DNA from 2 places in the Collimonas sp. GW821-FHT07E08 genome. Region 1 is predicted to be linked to the other one. Evidence: predicted binding sites of a transcription regulator. Region 1 holds the regulator's gene; the other holds the start of a gene.
What was found. Region 1 encodes FNR, which switches genes on or off when oxygen is low (the NO sensors DNR and NnrR bind a similar motif). Its sites were predicted from a motif close to TTGATNNNNATCAA; they were not measured.
Positions count from the first base shown of each region.

Region 2: a site for FNR is predicted at 2,134-2,147, ahead of AC07RZ_RS13230 (universal stress protein). Genes of this name have one in related genera too.

Region 1 is NZ_JBWKQR010000003.1:45,947-49,367, forward strand. It holds gene hemN (oxygen-independent coproporphyrinogen III oxidase) at 1-1,162, shown strand, start outside; gene fnr (fumarate/nitrate reduction transcriptional regulator Fnr) at 1,242-1,994, opposite strand; gene AC07RZ_RS04675 (fatty acid desaturase) at 2,087-3,175, opposite strand; gene AC07RZ_RS04680 (lysozyme inhibitor LprI family protein) at 3,129-3,421, shown strand, end outside.
Region 2 is NZ_JBWKQR010000009.1:82,200-85,620, reverse strand. It holds gene AC07RZ_RS13245 (YajQ family cyclic di-GMP-binding protein) at 1-335, opposite strand, end outside; gene murB (UDP-N-acetylmuramate dehydrogenase) at 532-1,563, shown strand; gene ppnP (pyrimidine/purine nucleoside phosphorylase) at 1,709-2,023, opposite strand; gene AC07RZ_RS13230 (universal stress protein) at 2,283-2,705, shown strand; gene AC07RZ_RS13225 (MgtC/SapB family protein) at 2,827-3,421, opposite strand, start outside.

The DNA of each region.
Region 1 (3,421 bases):
CGCCAGCAAGAGTCTTGGCAAGGCGGCGCTCTACCTGACCTACCTGAAGCGCGAGATCTCGATGCAGGCGGAATTGTTTCAAGGCATGAACCAGGTCGAGCAATTGCATTTCGGCGGCGGCACGCCGACCTTCCTGACGGACTTGCAGATGACGGATCTGCTTGCGCATCTACACCGGAATTTTCAGTTTGCACCGGACGGGCAGGGGGAATATTCGATAGAGGTCGATCCGCGCACGGTTACGCCGAAACGCATCGTCACATTGCGGCGCCAGGGCTTTAATCGCCTTAGCCTCGGTGTGCAAGATTTCGATCCTGTGGTGCAGAAAGCCGTTAACCGGGTCCAGCCTGAGGAAGATACGCTCAGGATCATTGATGCTGCCCGTTATGCCGGCTTTCGCTCAGTCAGCATAGATCTGATTTACGGTTTGCCGAAACAGAATGTGATATCGATGGCGCAAACGCTGAGCAAGGTGATCGCAGCGGCGCCGGACCGGATCGCCGTTTTCAGCTATGCGCACATGCCGCATATATTCAAGCCGCAACGCCGCATCGCCGACGTCGACTTGCCGACGCCGGAAGCCAAGATAGACATGTTGTTCCTCTGCATAAAGCGGCTGACCGACGCTGGTTACGTGTACATCGGCATGGACCATTTCGCCAAGCCTGACGACGATTTAGCGGTCGCCCAGCGACAAGGGCGCCTACATCGCAATTTTCAAGGTTATTCGACGCACGCTGAGGCTGATCTGGTCTCATGCGGCGTGTCTGCCATCAGTGCCGTCGGCGCCAGCTATAGCCAGAACGAAAAAACCTTGGATGCCTATTATCAACGCCTCGACCAGCACGCATTGCCGATTGCGCGCGGGGCCAAGCTGAGCATGGATGACTTGCTGCGACGGCTGATCATTCAACGCCTGATGTGCAATTTCGAGTTATCGCTTGCATCGATCGAGATCGCCTATCCTATCAAGTTCTCTGAATACTTTTCCACCGAGTTGACGCAACTGGAATTACTGGCGGCAGACGGCTTGCTCAAACTGGATGACGAATGGATCACCGTGACCATGAAAGGGCGCTTGCTGATCCGTAATATCTGCATGGTGTTTGATCGCTACCTGGCCTTGGCGCAAAGTCCGTTGCGTTATTCGAAAACCATTTAGGCGCCTGCATGCCGCCTGGAACTGGCATGGGATTAGAACCGCTGGTGATGAAGCTGGCAGGCGATCGAACGGCTTCGAATCAGTTGCAGGTGCCGGCTCCCAATGCCAATGTTTTCAATGCCTGGAAATCGACCAGTTCGATATCCCGTTTACTGACCTTCAATATGCCGCCCTTCTTGAGCCTGGACAGCAGGCGGCTGATGCTTTCGATCGTCAGGCCAAGATAATTGCCGATATCCTCGCGCGTCATGCGTAACTGGAAATTGGTAGGTGAATAGCCGCGCGCAGCGTAACGCGACGACAGGTTCACCAGGAACGCCGCAAAACGCTGCTCGGCACGCATATTGCCCAGCAACAGGATCACGCTTTGCTCGCGCGTGATTTCCTTGCTCATCATGCGGTGGAAATGCCGTAGCAGCGTCGGGATGTCGCCGAACAGCTCTCCCAGCCGGGTGAACGGAATATCGCATACCTCGCTATCTTCCAAGGCCACCGCATCGCATTGATGGGTGTCGGTACTGATCGCATCCATGCCTAGCACTTCGCCGCTCATCTGGAAGCCGGTGATTTGCCGGGCGCCGTCAGGGTTGGCTTGATGGGTCTTGAATTGTCCTACCCGTACTGCGTACAGGGAGCCGAACTTGTCGCCGATCCGATACAGCGTATCGTTCCGGCGCACACGGCGGCGGCCGATGATGCTGTCGAGACGTAGCATGTCGGACTCATCCAGCCCCATCGGCAAGCACAATTGATGCATGCTGCACGAAGAGCAACTGCTGCGCAAAGCGGTGATGTCGAGCAACGGCGCTGCGTGTGGGGAAGGCTGGTGCATGGCGAAATCCGGTGGTAGATAGGGCATTGCGGTTCGTCGCAACACGCTATTTTACCGCCGGACATCGACTGACGACAGTATTCCGGGCTGGATCAGATGGCCTGTGCCGGCGCGCTGGTGGGCATGCCGGAAAAATCGGTCCAGCAGCGGCGCTGAAAATCGTAGAGTTTGCAGCGGCGCGCCGTATCAAAATACCAGCGCCAGGAAAATTTCTGAATCACGATGCGCGACGGTAGCATGGTTTCCAGAATCTGCTGTGCTTTTTTCAGGCGATAGAGCGGGATACTCATGTCGACATGGTGGGCGGTGTGCTCCATGATGTGATGCAATAAAGCACCGATGCGGCAGCGAAATGTCAGGTGGACCGTGGTGGAGACAAATGGCTGTGCTGCCGCCCACACGGTTTTTTGCTCGTACCAGGCGACGCCGGTATGGGTATGGTGGACATACACCACAAAACCGATCATCGCGTTCCAGAACAGGAACGGCGTCACAAAGCCAGCCAGCAAGATCAGCCACATCGATTGTCCGGTAGCGAGCGCGGCAGCGGCAAGCGCAGCAATCCAGGACAGTGCTGCGATCGTAACCAGCACGCCATCCCAGACGAATACCGAGCGCCGGGTGGGCATTTTCTTCCGGCTGGGAAAATACATGCGTTGCCACCACATTTCAACCAGGTAGTACAACCAAGGTCCCCACCCGCTGCGATAGATGCGTTCCAGCCATTGGCGCCAACGCGGCAGGGCGCGGAATTCCTCCAGCGATAGCGGATGCCAGACAAAGTCGAAACCTTTCAGGTTGGTGTAGCCGTGATGCACCACGTTATGGCCGGCATCCCACAGGCTATATGGCGTCAGCGACGGCAGGAAAACCAGGCGGCCGAGCCAGCGATTGAGGCGCCGGTGCGGCGTGAAGCTTTGATGGCAGGCATCGTGGCCGAGAATGAACAGGCGGCCAATGATAAAGCCGGCGGCCATGCCCAGCAATAATTTGGCTACGGCATTGTGCAGCCAGACGGTGGCGGCAATCGCCAGCGAGAACAGGATCAAGTCGAGCAAGACTAACGCCAGCGCACGGCCGGTGCTGCGCTGTGCGACCGGCAGCAGCCATGAACGGATTACTTTACGATGCGGCATGGGAGCCGACGGCGATACCGGATCGGGTAAGCGGACGGGGATCATTTGGCAGGCCTTTGACAAAGAGATAAAATTTCGCCTGATCTTAGGCGATATAGAAAGGCCTGGTGTTGATTTCGATCAAAGACTTGCGGGTTTCTTCGTCTGTTTTCCGTCTTGGCACTGCCTGGCAGATGGCCGTGCTGGTTCAAGTTGCAATCGGCCAGAAAGGACATTTGTCCTACATCAAATCAAGAGAAGCCAACGGATGAAAAAAAATCTTAAAATGCTACCTGCACGCACATTTTTTTT
Region 2 (3,421 bases), on a different contig from region 1:
ACGATGCGCACGATCTTCTTGGCCGCTTCGGATTCGATGCCGTTCTTGATCTTGATGACTTGCTTGACCTTGTCGCCGCCGATCTTTTCGATCTTGCCGATGTCGAGGAAGCGGGTGTCGACATTGCGCTTGACCAGTTTTGCGGTCAGTACGTCGCGCACCTGGCTCAGCTGGAATTCCGAGTCGGCATAGGCGGTCAGGTCGCGCTCTTTCAATTCGATGCGGGCGTCGCTGCCCTTGAAGTCGAAGCGAGTCGAGATTTCCTTGTTGGCCTGGTCGTTGGCGTTTTTTACTTCAACCAGGTTGGCTTCCGATACGGTATCAAATGATGGCATGGTGATATTCCTTCTATATGTTCAAACAAAGCCGGCCGCGGAACCGGTGGCTGGCGCGGCCGTCGAGCTATGCGCATTTTAGCGGACAAGAAACCCGAGGTGTCGGTCCGGCCGCGCTATTTTCTTGCTGGCCTGCCCGGCTCCGGGCGCCTGGCCGCCCGCTGGCGGTGGTTACTTACTTTATAATCCCGTTGCTATGACTATCTTCCAGCTTCCGCTCCAATTCGATTTTTCGCTGCGCCGGCACAATACCTTCGGTATCGACGCCAAGGCGCATGCCTACCTGCCGGTCACTTCACTGGAAACCCTGCGGGCGCTCAGGTCCGACGCCGTTGCATCGGATTTGCCGCGGCTGGTGCTGGGCGGCGGCAGCAACCTGGTGCTGACCCAGGATTTCCCGGGGCTGGTGTTGCATATGTGTAATCGCGGCCGGGAAATTGCCGGCGAGGATGACGATGCTGTCTATGTCCGCGCCGCCGCCGGCGAGAACTGGCATGAGCTGGTGCTGTGGACGCTGGAGCAGGGTTTGGCCGGACTGGAGAACCTGTCGCTGATTCCCGGCAGCGTCGGCGCCGCGCCGATCCAGAACATCGGCGCCTACGGCGTCGAGCTGCAAGAGCGCTTCCATGCCTTGACCGCCATCGATATGGAAAGCGGCGAAATCCTGGCGCTGGACCGGGACGCTTGCGCTTTTGCCTATCGCGACAGCGTGTTCAAGCACGGCCTGCGCGGCCGGGCCATAGTGACGGACGTTACCTTCGCCTTGCCCAAGCGCTGGCAGCCTGACCTGCGTTACGCCGATGTGGCGCAAGAGCTGGATGCACGCAAACTGGCGCAGCCGAGCGCACGCGACATCAGCGATGCGGTGATCGCCATCCGCACCCGCAAGCTGCCGGATCCCGCGGTAATCGGCAATGCCGGCAGTTTTTTCAAGAATCCTATTGTCACGGCGGCGCAACGCGCGGGCTTGCTGGCGCAGCATCCGCAATTAGTGAATTATCAACAGCCGGACGGCAGTTACAAGCTGGCTGCAGGCTGGCTGATCGACCAGTGCGGCTGGAAGGGAAGGACGCTTGGCGCAGCCGGCGTCTATGAAAAACAGGCGCTGGTGCTGGTCAACCGCGGCGGCGCCAGCGGGCAGGACGTGGTGCGCCTGGCGCAGGCGGTGCAAGCCGATGTGATGGGGAAGTTTGGGGTGGCGCTGGAGCCGGAACCGATTTTTGTATGAGGCGCAAGCGCTTTGTATCTTAATGTGTCATTATTGGGTCACATAACGGAATTAAACTCTGTTATGCCTCATATCCAACACTCCCTAAGGTAATGGATTTAACCCGCAATGCAACCGCATCGCGGGTTTTTTTTGCCTTGGCGTATCAGGCGTAATGGCAGACGTAGTTCACCGTTTCCAGCGTCTCGATGTCAAAACTCGAATTGGCCGGGATATCGAAGCTCTGGCCGTCGCTGTATGTGGTCCAGGCTTGCTGGTCTTTCTGGCGCACGCGGCAGCTGCCGCTGGTGATGTCCATGATTTCGGCGGCGCCGGTGCTGAAAGTCAGCGACGACGGCAGGATCACGCCCAGCGTCTTCTTGCTGCCGTCGGCGAAAACCACCGTGTGGGAAACGCATTTGCCGTCAAAGTAGACGCTGGCTTGCTTTAGTACGGATACATTGTCGAATTGAGTGCTCATGACTTAAGGATGCTTTCTCATGGTTGGTTTTTATAACCCATTGTTTTAATGGCGCTTATTAGAACTGGCAGCTTGAACAGGTCGATGCTGGCTTTATGTGTACGGGGTTTTTGATGCAGATCATATTTTACGTTCCGTCTACGCAATCAATCCGACTATTTACACAATCTTTACATCCAAACTGCTAATCTTCCTAACAAGATATCCACGATTGCGGATGTGGTCATGCCGCCGGGATTTTGGTGGACGAGGTGCAAAAATGCAAAAAATATTGATTCCGGTTGACGGCTCAGACTATGCCTTAAGGGCTGTGAAATATGCGAGCTCGATGGTCAAGGGGGACACTGCCGCACAGATTCATTTGCTGAACGTGCAAGAACATCTTGACGGGAAAATCCAGGCTTACCTGTCTCTCGAAAAAATCAAGGCAATTGAAACGGCGGCGGCCGATGAAGTATTGAATCCCGTCAAGCGGATTCTGGAACAGGCCGAGGTCCCTTACATCGCCAGCACCCGCATCGGTCCGATTGCGAAGAGCATCGTTGACTATGTCCAGGAGCAGAAGTGCGACTGCATTGTCATGGGCACCCACGGCAGGGGAGCTTTGGGCAACCTGATCCTCGGTTCGATCATGAACAAAGTGATTCATCTGGTTCATGTGCCGGTGACGCTGATCAAATAAGCGCGCGCCGGCGTCGGGCCCATGTCCTCGACGTCAACTGCAGCCAACCCGCTTTTGCATGATATTCGCTGTATCTGGATGCAGCGATGCGGCGACATTCATCGTGATCTGGAACCGCAGCTCAGTTGCGGCAGTGGGTCAAATCAAAATTCTCCACCCCTTCGTAAGAATTCATCATGCGCGCCAGTTCCGAGACCGACGAGCCTTTTTTGCTGTCGATGGCGAAGGCGATGAAATGCCATTTTGCATGCCTGTCGTGCGAGCTGATGGACAACGAATCCTTGGCAATCTCGTAGCCATGCTCCAAAGCCACCTTGCGCAGCGCTTCTTCGTGCGGGACAAAACCTTTTTCGAACTCGACCAGGATGGCTACGCCGGCGCGCGACGGCAGCCAGTATTCAAGCTTGGCTATCCACACCATGCAGATGGCCGACAGCAGCGTGAGCGATATCGCCGCCATGTAAAAACCGACGCCCACCAGGACGCCGATCGCCGAGGCTGCCCAGATCGACGCCGCCGTAGTGAGCCCCCTGATATTCAAGCCTTCTTTCATGATGACGCCAGCGCCGAGAAAACCGATGCCGGTGACGATTCCTTGCACTACCCGGGTTGGATCCGGATTGATCGGCAAGCCGGAGTGGCCGCCATACCAGAGCGCCGGATATCCGGCGAACACCGTCAGGGCGGTCGAAGCCATGCATACCAGGCCGTAAGTG